DNA from 2 places in the Paenibacillus sp. KS1 genome. Region 2 is predicted to be linked to the other one. Evidence: riboswitches for the same ligand, from Rfam matches in the RefSeq annotation. Region 2 holds a riboswitch; the other holds the start of a gene.
The links. Region 2 has a riboswitch for thiamine pyrophosphate ahead of BBG47_RS07120 (ECF transporter S component). Riboswitches for the same ligand answer to the same signal wherever they lie in the genome.
Positions count from the first base shown of each region.

Region 1: it holds a riboswitch for thiamine pyrophosphate, as region 2 does, so the genes downstream of both, BBG47_RS22470 (YkoF family thiamine/hydroxymethylpyrimidine-binding protein) here and BBG47_RS07120 (ECF transporter S component) in region 2, are expected to answer to the same signal.

Region 1 covers NZ_MAIS01000086.1:2,817-8,316, forward strand. The annotation lists gene BBG47_RS22460 (response regulator transcription factor) at 1-207, shown strand, start outside; gene BBG47_RS22465 (HAMP domain-containing sensor histidine kinase) at 191-1,573, shown strand; TPP riboswitch at 1,768-1,874, shown strand; gene BBG47_RS22470 (YkoF family thiamine/hydroxymethylpyrimidine-binding protein) at 2,019-2,612, shown strand; gene BBG47_RS22475 (ECF transporter S component) at 2,698-3,273, shown strand; gene BBG47_RS22480 (ABC transporter ATP-binding protein) at 3,275-5,152, shown strand; gene BBG47_RS22485 (energy-coupling factor transporter transmembrane component T family protein) at 5,139-5,500, shown strand, end outside.
Region 2 covers NZ_MAIS01000014.1:61,528-67,027, reverse strand. The annotation lists gene BBG47_RS07130 (energy-coupling factor transporter transmembrane component T family protein) at 1-460, opposite strand, end outside; gene BBG47_RS07125 (ABC transporter ATP-binding protein) at 457-2,040, opposite strand; gene BBG47_RS07120 (ECF transporter S component) at 2,105-2,701, opposite strand; TPP riboswitch at 2,791-2,904, opposite strand; gene BBG47_RS07115 (MFS transporter) at 3,121-4,536, opposite strand; gene BBG47_RS07110 (response regulator transcription factor) at 4,776-5,429, shown strand; gene BBG47_RS07105 (sensor histidine kinase) at 5,422-5,500, shown strand, end outside.

The DNA of each region.
Region 1 (5,500 bases), on a different contig from region 2:
GTGGAGCTTCTTATGAGAGAGGCTGGCAGAGTATTGACCAAAGCGCATATTTACGAGCAGGTGTGGGGCGAGGAATACATCGGAGACGAAAATTTAATTATGGTGTACATAAGCAAAATCCGTGAGAAAATTGAGGATAATCCGAGAAAGCCTGTTCATCTCATTACGATTAGGGGGTTAGGTTACCGTTTTGAAAAAAGCAAATAACCTCTCCGGTCGACGTCCCTTAAAACGGGTATTTTTTCGAAATTATGCAGTGATCTGCGTCCTGATGATAGCAGCGATTATTGTATCTCTCCTTAGCACGAACCTATTTATGAGGCGATATATAGATGAACTGGTCGTTGCTCAAATTAATGGAACGGATATTTATCGGTACCCTTTCCACAACATCAGTGGGCATTTGCTGGACAAGTACGGCGGTTGGTTCGAAATCGTGAATGAGTCAGGCGAGATCATTTTTGTCAAAGGAAACAAAGAGGACGACATCAAGCATTACGAAGACGGTCAAATGTATGCCAAGATAGATGTAGAGCGCAACGATGATGCAATCTCCTACCATGCATACCAAGCCAAAGGGCCGAACGGCGAATCTTATGTATTGCTGTGGAAAATTCCTGAGCGCTTGTTGAAATTATCAACTGCGACAACGATCTTTGGTGCATTGTTAGCTATTTTATTATTTATCCTGCTTTACTTTTACGCCCGCTATTCGGTTAGACAAGTGAAAAAGCCGTTGCGGCAAATCTTAGAAGGCATCAAAGAGATGGAGCACTTCAATTACACGAAGCGGCTTCATTATTCAGCCGAACAGGAATTCGCGGAAATACAAGATGCGTTTAACGGCATGGCTGAACGATTGCAGCGCACTTCTGCTGAGAAGGAAGCCGCCGAGAACAATAAGCGAAACATGCTGCTGCATCTATCGCATGATTTGAAGACGCCGATTACTTCGATTTACGGTTATTCGCAGCTTCTGTTGGACAATCAGGCATTGGAAGACAAGGATACCCGCAAATATATTCAATACATTTACGATAAGTCAGCTTATATGGCCAATTTGATTAAAGACTTATTTGAACTGGCGAAGCTGGATGACAAGCATACGGAATTGAGCAAAGAGAAAGTGAACATTACGAAATGGTTCCAGCAGCTCGTGGTGGAATTTTATCCGGAAATAGAAGAGAAGGGATTTGAGCTGGAAGCACATATCCCGGAAGAACCGCTCTATGTCAAGATGGACAAGATTCATATGAGTCGCGTCATCACCAACTTAATTAGCAATGCACTGCGATATAATCCAGCGGGAACGGTGCTCTATGTGTCATGTGCACGACAAGAAGGAAACGTTATACTGTGGATCGGAGACGACGGAATTGGCGTTCAGGAGCCGATCAAAGAACATATTTTCGAGGAATTCATCCGCGGCGATGGGCCGATCAAAGACAGTACAGGCTTAGGTCTCGCCATTTGCAAAAAAATCATAACGCTCCATGATGGCACGATTGAATTAACGCAGGATCAGTGTTACCATACCTTGTTTCAAATCACGTTGACTATTACGGAGGACTAGAGTCCCTTCACGATGTCGGGCATCACCTTCAGGCTTCGATACCACGGATCGTTTGCATGCCGGGATCTAGCCCATTGCAATAATAGCTCCAGTTTGAAGTATCCCTTTTGGTGTTGCACCCTTTACAAACGGATCATCACGTGTATAATGAAAGCTGTCAAGCATATGAACGATGGAACAACTGCATAGTGAATTTCGAACACTAGGGGTGCTGTAACAAGCTGAGAGACAGCGGCAACGCTGTTAACCCTTATAACCCGAACTAGATAATACTAGCGTGGGGAAGTGTAGTCGACTGATTGATATAAGTTGCGGCTTCATCATGTTCGTCATTGCATGAAGCCATGTTATACCCTTGTATCCTCAAGCGTAACTGCACCGACTCACGGTGCAGTTTTTTGTTGTCTGCTGACCACAATTTGATTCGTCAGGGAGGATATAAGTTATGAGTCAGTTATCTTGTGGTACAAGCCGCATCGTTGGTTGTCGCTTTTCCATCTATCCGATGAGCGATCGCTTTGTTGAACTTATTTTAGGAGCGTTGCGAGACACAGACATGTCCAAGGTATGGTGCCATACCGATGATGTCAGCACTTGGGTTCGTGGGCGCAGTGAACACGTATTCGATGTCGTTCAGTCTATCTATTTACATAGCGCGGCAAGTGGAGAACATGTTGTGCTGAATGCTACGTTCTCTGTTGGCTGTCCGGGCGACACACAAGGAGATGCCTTCATGAGTACGGACGAAATTCGAATGAATGCGGAACGATATCAAGCGATTCCTCTCAAGGTCGCAGCTCATTTTGCACTCTATCCGCTCGGAACGGCAGATTACATGGATACGATCTATGAGATCATTGGCCTTGCTAAGGAAGAAGGCACTTTCGATGAGAGCGCTCATTATGCAAGCCGCTTAGAAGGAGATGCACAGCGAGTATTCGCTACACTTGAGCATGCCTTTAATCGGGCGAGAAAATCAGACAAGTCCCATGTGGTGATGACAACTACGATGTCAGCCAACAGCCCTTCCACAAGGTAGCAGCTGAAGAAAAAGAATTTCCAAAATGCAAACTACAAACCCAACGGACTCATCCGATCATCGTTCTAAGAAAAGAGGAATGTTCATGAATTCGCGAAACAGTCAATGGAAATTACGAGATATCGTCGTTCTCAGTTCATTATCTGTCGTGTTTGCCGTCATTTATCTGCTCTTCCTGCAAATAGGCAATGTGCTTGTTGGCTTTATGGGGCCAATGGGATATGAAGTCATCTTCGGCATTTGGTTTATCGTATCGATCATCGCCACCTATATTATCCGCAAACCGGGGGCTGCGGTTATTTCAGAGACAGTCGCTGGATTGGTTGAGGTATTAATCGGCAACGCCGTAGGACCTATTTTGATTGTATCCGCCCTTATTCAAGGTTTAGGCGCCGAAGCCGTATTTGCCGCTACAAGATATCGGAATTATTCAACCAAAGTGCTCATGCTGGCTGGGGTGGGCTCCGCTGTATTCAGCTTCGCGTGGGGGTATTTCCGCAGCGGTTATGCGGCCTACTCTGTTGGTCTCATCATCGCGATGTTCGTCGTTCGCTGTATAAGTGGCGCACTCATCTCAGGTCTGCTTGGCAAATGGATTGCGGACGCCTTGGCCAATACAGGAGTTCTTAGAAGCTTCCCAATTGCAAAGGGGCAGCGATAACATGGCAAGCCCAGCGCTTCTCAATTCCAAGCACCCAGCACAATTGACTATACAACATGACGTCGAGCACGGATCTCATATTGCACTGGAAGCCACTGATCTGACACTCGCCTTCGAGACCGAAGGCGAGCCCGTCTTATCCAACATCAATGTCACCCTGCATGAGGGGGAAACCGTTCTGCTGCTAGGCCCAAGCGGATGCGGCAAGAGCTCGCTAGCCTTCTGCCTTACCGGTCTGTATCCACATGCAATAGACAGTCTCGTTGAAGGCAGTGTCCTCGTGTACGGCAAGCCAATCGAACAGTACGATTCTGGTGAAGCGGCCCAGCATATCGGAATTGTATTTCAAGATTTCGAAAGTCAGTTCTGTATGCTGCGTGTAGAAGAGGAAATAGCCTTTTGCCTAGAAAATCGGGATTGTCCTCGAACTGAGATGGAATCCATGATTCAAGAGGTATTAGAAAAGGTGGGATTACTCGCATGGCGCCATGCGTATATCCACGAGCTATCGGGAGGCATGAAGCAGAAGCTGGCTCTCGCCTGCGCTCTAGCCCTTCGCGTGCATGTGCTTGTGTTGGATGAGCCCACCTCGAATCTCGATCCGTATACAAGACACCAATTCGCTGCGCTCATTGCAGAGCTGGCACGCAAGGAAGGGATGGCTCTGCTCATCATTGAGCACCAATTGGACGATTGGATCGGTATGGCGAATCGCCTGCTCGTGATGGATGAGGATGGAGCTCTCGTCTTTGACGGGCTTCCTGCCTCCTATTTCAGGCATCATGCATCTGAAGCCAAGTCACGCGGTATCTGGCTTCCGCAAGCGCTGGAACTGCAGCAATTCATCCGTGAGTGGTTTAATCGCAGCAACAGTAGCGATAGCAGCAACCATGACGATAGTAGTAACATTTTCGATTTCAGCAATTATGATGAGCAGTTCGTTCATCAGCATCTCGAGTCCGCAGAACCCGCACTAACCGACGAGGATCTACTGGACCTGATGCTGTCGCTCCCTGAATCCGCGCAGCAGGATGTGATGCGTATCCTAACATCAGCTCAATCGAACGGTTCCCCACGGGAGCCTGAGAAAGTCCTGCAAGCGAACAACCTTGTCTATCGGCGTAAAGGGAGAGTAATCCTCGATCACGTGTCCCTTACTCTGCATGCAGGGGAATGGGTGGCACTTGTCGGTCCGAACGGAGCTGGGAAGTCTACGCTCGCTTCCCTCTTGTCTGGATTGACACAGCCGGAGGAAGGTCAAATCATCCTGAATGGCATGCCTCTTCATCGATATGCAGAGCGGGAGCTGAGAGCCTTCATCGGATATGTATTCCAGAATCCAGAGCATCAGTTCATTACCGATACCGTGTTCGATGAACTTGCATTCGGGATGCGCTTGCAGCTTCTGAGCGAAGAAGAAGTACAGCAGCATGTTGGAGAAGCCTTGACACGCTTCCGCTTGAACAAGGTTGCCAATGCCAATCCCTTCTCCATCAGCCAAGGGCAGAAGCGAAGACTTAGTGTCGCTTCCGTTTTTACCGACAGCCAACAGCTATTGTTATGCGATGAGCCGACATATGGACAAGACGCTTATACATCCAAGCAGCTGATGGACACCCTCCAAGAACGAACCCAAGCAGGAGCTACTGTCCTGATGATCACGCATGATATGGAGTGGGTTCAGACCTATGCGGATCGAATTATCGTGCTAGATGATGGTTGCATACGGTTTGACGGCAGCCCTTCCAAGCTGTGGAGGGAGCACCCTGAGCTCGTGGAGAAGTGTCATCTGCGAATGCCGATGAACTTCGCGGTGGCATCTCGCCTACTTGCACAGACGTCAGGTATCGAAGGAGGAGATCATCCTGATACTCCATGATTGGAATCCAAGCATTAAGGGGCTTGCGATCATTATAGCGGTTATTATGCTGTCATTGACGTTCGATCCGGTTACACCGCTTGCAGCACTTGTCTACATCGTTCTATTTACATTCCTATTAGGGAACATATCATGGCGTAAATGGCTGCTTAGCTTCTGCCCCTTCCTCATTATGGGCATCGGCTACGTGTGGACGGCTCTCGTCTTCCCGCGTTCTGCCGATCCCGCTTCAAGTGCCATTCTATGGAAGTGGGGGTCGTTCATCATTACAGAGGCCACGTTCCAGCAGGCGATATCACTCGGACTCAGAGTGCTTATCTTCTCCGCCTTGTCGCTCATCTTCATCTT
Region 2 (5,500 bases):
AGGAAGCGATGAAGCTATAAGCATATTGCGGCGGAAGCCGGAATTGCTGCATCAGCGCATAGAATAACAATATTGGCTTCGTCGTGAAGGCGAATGTAATGCCGAGCATGCCGAAGCAAAGTGTCTTCACTCCGATGACAAGTCCGCGGAGGAAGCTCTCCTCTGTAATGCGGATTATTCCCCATGACCACCATTCATGCTCCCCCTTGCCGAACAAGATCATCGTGGATGCTGTCGAGACGAACAGGAGAAGGAACGGTGTTGTCACGAACAGCAGCTTCTTCGTAGAGTGGCCGCTACATAGAAACAACAGCAGTGTGTACAAGATTAGCTGATAACATGCAAAATCAAGCTCTCGGGTAAGCAGCGCAACGATGAGCAGAGCGAGAAAGACGAGAAGCTTGAGCGCAGGGTTAACCTGATGAAGCCATGTTTCCGATTTGGGAGCGAGCAGCTTCATTTCATCTGCACCTCCCGCATTGTCTGTCCACGTGGGGAAACTTCTTGTTCGATCAGTTGGCCTTTCTCAACATGCCATATCCGATCTGCAAAACGATTCACGATATTCATGTCATGTGTCACCATGACTATGGCGGTTCCTTCTGTCCGAAGACGGTTCAACTTTTCCAATATAGCAAATGTGTTTTTAGCGTCTTGCCCGAAGGTTGGCTCATCCAGGAGCAGCATCGGACGCTTACGCATCATCGCTGTAGCGACACTTAATCTGCGTTTCTGACCAAGTGACAAATGATACGGATGCCGATCCTGTTCGATATTCAGATCGAATGATTCCAAGATTTGTTCCACTCTATGTGCAATGTCCGATTCATCCCAGTTGTTCTGCCTAGGTTCATAAGCAAGCTCATCAAAGATCGAATCCGTTAGAAACTGCATCTCAGGATTCTGAAATACGAAGGCGAGTTCGGCTGGAGGCTGCTTTCCCATATTTCTGAATCGCGGGAACCATCGCTTGCGAGCCGGTGCTATCAGCTCTTGACCCTCAATAAGATACATGCCTGTAGTACGCAGAATTTGCATAAGAGACAGCAGCAGTGTGCTCTTGCCAGCCCCGTTCTCTCCGATAATCGTAATCCATTCCCCCGGATAAATATCTACGCTGGGGACGGATATGCGACGAATTTCTTCATAGTAGCCGCTAAAATCACGCAAAGAGAGCAGTGGCTGCACAGCTTGCAGACGCGCGTAGGTGAGCCCACCGTCCTGCTTGCAATGAGGCTGTTGATATCCGTTCGCCGTTCGTTGCTGCGATATGGCTTGGAAGGCTTTTGAATAACTGTAGTCCTGCCATACACCGGGATACCATATACCATATTCAACGAGCTTATCTTTATGATGTAGAAATACGCTCTGCGGTTCACCGTCCGCAATGATTTGTCCAGTGCTGTCGAATAGCACCACACGATTGATAATGTCGATAACATGCTCGATTTTATGCTCCACGATTAGAATAGTGGAGGAATCGGCAGCTTGTTTCACGGTGTCCCAGACTTGCTTCGTTCCTTCTGGATCAAGAAGCGCTGTGGGCTCATCGAGGAACAACACCTCTGGTTCTAGCAGCAGGACGGACGCAAGCGCGAGCCGCTGCTTCATGCCTTGGGATAGCGTATGGATTTCTGTATGCAGATTGTTGAACTGCAATCCCACTCTTTCAAGTATGCCTGTCATGTATGCTGGCATTTGATCATAGGGGATCGAGAGATTTTCCAGTACAAACGCGAGCTCTTCATCTACATATGGCATGCAGAACTGGCTGTCCGGATCTTGGAATACGAAGCCCCAGCTTGAAGGAAGCTTAATCTGATCGTATTTCATCGGCACTTCAATAGAGTGGGGCATAATTCCGCTTAATACTTGCAGCAGTGTTGATTTGCCGCAACCGCTTGGCCCGAGGAGCAGTACCTTCTCGCCGGTAGAAATGTGGAAGGAGAGGTCCTTGAACAGCAAGGAATCCTCTCCTGGAAATGTTAGGCGCAAGCGGTCAACAAATGCAGACGAGTTCGCATGAGATTCCTGTTGCATGTGTAACCACCTTATTCCGAATTTGTGGCGTACGCACAAATTTTATCTATTCATATTATGCGTGCTATTGATTAAGTACCGCGTAATCCTCTTTGGATACAGGACGTATGGATTTGGTCACCCCTGTCGCTTCCAATGCGCGAACGAGCAAGCCGGCAAATACGCCAGCGAAGATGAACGCACTAATGACACGAAGTCCGTACTTCAAGACGAGCACCCATGTCTCGTAATCTGCATATCCGTAACCGAGATCGATCATGAATGAGCCGACTGCGGACAGAATGCCAGCGATGCCTGCGATGACGATGCTGTGCTTGCGGTATCCGGTCATGGTGAATGCCAATTCTGCTGCCAGACCTTGTACACAGCCATACACAATCGTCTCCAGTCCCCAAGCAGAGCCAAGAATAGCCGATAAATTAGCGGCAGCAAGACTTGCCAGGAAGCAGACGCCGGGCTTGCGAATGACCAGGTACGCGAATGGGCCAGCCATAAACCACATGCCATATGTTAATTGTCCTGCTTGCGGGAACAGCGGCTTCGCGAGACTGTAGACGCTCTCCCACATTTTGAAGATCACACCAAATACGACCCCGATCATCACGGTAATGAGAATATCCGTGAACTTTAATTTGTTGCTTCTCTGTTGTTCTGGCAACATAACCCTCTCCTTTGTTGTATAGTTAGCATACAAAAAACCGTCTGGCAACCAGACGGTAGAAGAGTCCTAGATCACAGCAGAGCATGATCACATGACAAATACAGATTCTCTACGCTGGCATTACCCAGATCAGATTAACGGTCAGTAGCGGTATACTTATCTACAATCTCAGCTTGATTCCTCAAGCCCCCGAATTTGTATGACTATGCAATTGCTCATATCATACAATATTCATGTTAGGTTGACAACGAAATGTTTACAAAAAAAACATAAAAGATACGAGGAAGTTAGAAGTCTATGAGGTTGAAATTGTTCGCTGGACAACATAGAAGAGGAGGAGTGGTGAGCGTGTTTAGGAGATTTGGAGAGAGAATAGAACAAAATGAGGATCAGGAAGAAACCCTGATCCTCATTAATAGTTAATCGTGTGAAGCTGTAGAATGTCGTCTCAATGCCAAGCTGTATACGATCCCTCCGCAAGCAAGAACTGCTATGAGCAGAATAATCAGGCCACTGTATAAGGGGAATGAAGCTTCTTCGGCAACAGCAGGCGTTAGCGAAGTCAACAGCCAACCGTGTGTAAGCAGGCCGCCGACTACAGCGATGCCGATGCCTTCAGCCATAAAGCATGCAAAACTAAGCATGCTCATTCCTTCTCCTGCTTGGTCAGGTGCTAGTGATTCTGCAACGGAAGCAGAGATAACCGTCTTAATGAATGACAACCCTCCGAACACGAGCACGAGGGCGAACGTCATCAGCCATGGAGAATCATTCCCCCATGCAATGAGCGTGACGAAACTGAATGTGACGAGACCTATTCCAGCGACAAATACAAATGAAGTTCCTCTCTTATCAACGAGAGTTCCACCGAGTATGCCGAACAGAATGACGCTGAGTGTCCCTGGGAAAATGATCGCGCTGCCGATAACGGCGGTCGAAAGTTGGTGTACATCCCGCATGAAGTAAGGAACCATCGAGATAAATCCAGCTACCGTTCCTAGCAAAATGGAACCAGCAAGCGTGCCGAGTACATATGGGCGATTAGCGAACAGGGATGGAGCAATAAACGGCTCGCGAATACGGCGGATATGGAAGGCAAACCCAAGAACGAGAATCATACTGCAGACAAGATAGAACCAGACATATGTCGTAGTAAACAAGGTAAATAGAATAATGCCTGCTGACAAGAGGGCAATGCCGATGATATCTGTTCGTCCATTGCGAGAAGGCTCCTGCGGCAGTGCGGTCAAGAAGAAGGGGAGACTGACTATCGTCATTACCGGAATGACAAACAGGTAGGACCAATGCACATAATCTGCCAGTACACCGCCTACAGCTGGGCCAATCCCTTCACCAAGCGCTACCATAGAACCAATCATGCCGAACGCCTTGCCTCGATGCTGCTCTCCAACGTAGCGAGTGACCATAACCATGATGAGTCCGGGCACGGCCGAAGCCCCGGCACCTTGTATCAATCTGGCTGCCAATACAGCTGACAAGTAGTCATGGGCAAAGAAACCGAGCAACGAGCCACTACCATAGATGAGCACACCGATGAGCAGCGGCTTCTTAATGCCGTATTGGGATGACAGGGTGCCATAAATGATGGAGCCGAGCGCGAAGGTAATCATGAAGCATGTGTTGATCCAATTCGCAACGGACGGAGTGATATTGAAATCGTATGCGATGTCGGGCAATGATACGTTGAAAACAGTCTCATTCAACACACTGAAAAAAGCTAAAAAGCTTAACCACGCGATCGATTTCTTCACATTGGGAAAGGCATACACGGGTTGTTCTTGTTCTGCCGCATCGATGCGGTTGTCATTGTTCATTTGTTCCACGAATAGGAATCCCCTTTCTCTTGCTAAAGGGGAGTTGCGCAGTTTACAGGGGTGTTATGCGTTATCCCCGATCAATACCTGCCCCAGTTGATGTTACGCACTTCATCTTAACGCCTCCTCATTATTGTTGCTTCCAGTATAGCAGTGGGGTTTTCCTTATTCAATTAAAAATGCAATAATATAGAATGCACTCAACGCAAGACATACAAGGGTAAGGAGATACAAAGTAAATGAATGTACTTATTGCAGACGATGAACCGCATATGTTGAAAATTTTAGCGGCTTATTTTGATAAAGAGGGCTTTCGAACGTTTACGGCAGAGAACGGGCGTCAAGCGCTTGAGATCTATTACAACCAGCCGCTGGACTTGGCAGTGCTCGATTGGATGATGCCGCAGATGAGCGGGATTGAGTTGTGTCGAGAAATCAAAGCGAATTCGAAGTTGAAGGTGCTCATGCTTACGGCCAAGGGAGAGCACGAAGATGAGCTGACAGCTCTTGATTCTGGAGCGGATGAGTATATTCGGAAGCCGTTCGATCCTCGGGTTTTGCTGGCGAGGGCGAAGAAGCTGCTGAACATGCAGGCACAATATCTATTCGGGGATATCCAGGTAGATATGGAAGGACAGAAGATTAGCAAGTGTGGAATTGATCTGCGGGTTACGAAGAAGGAATTTCAATTGATGAAGTTTTTTATTCTGAACAAGGGGCAGGTCTTAACGCGCAAAGCGCTGCTTGATCATGTATGGGGCTATGATTACTTCGGTGAGGAACGTACGGTAGATACGCATATACGCCGCTTGCGGGAGAAGATCGGCGAGGAATGGATACGGACGCACCGTGGTATGGGCTACAGCTTCGAGCATCCGAATAGCCATGAATAAGCTTAGTCGCAAGCTGTTTGTGCAAATTGCGCTTATTCTTGTCGTTGTGTTCGGACTCTCGTATTGTGTGA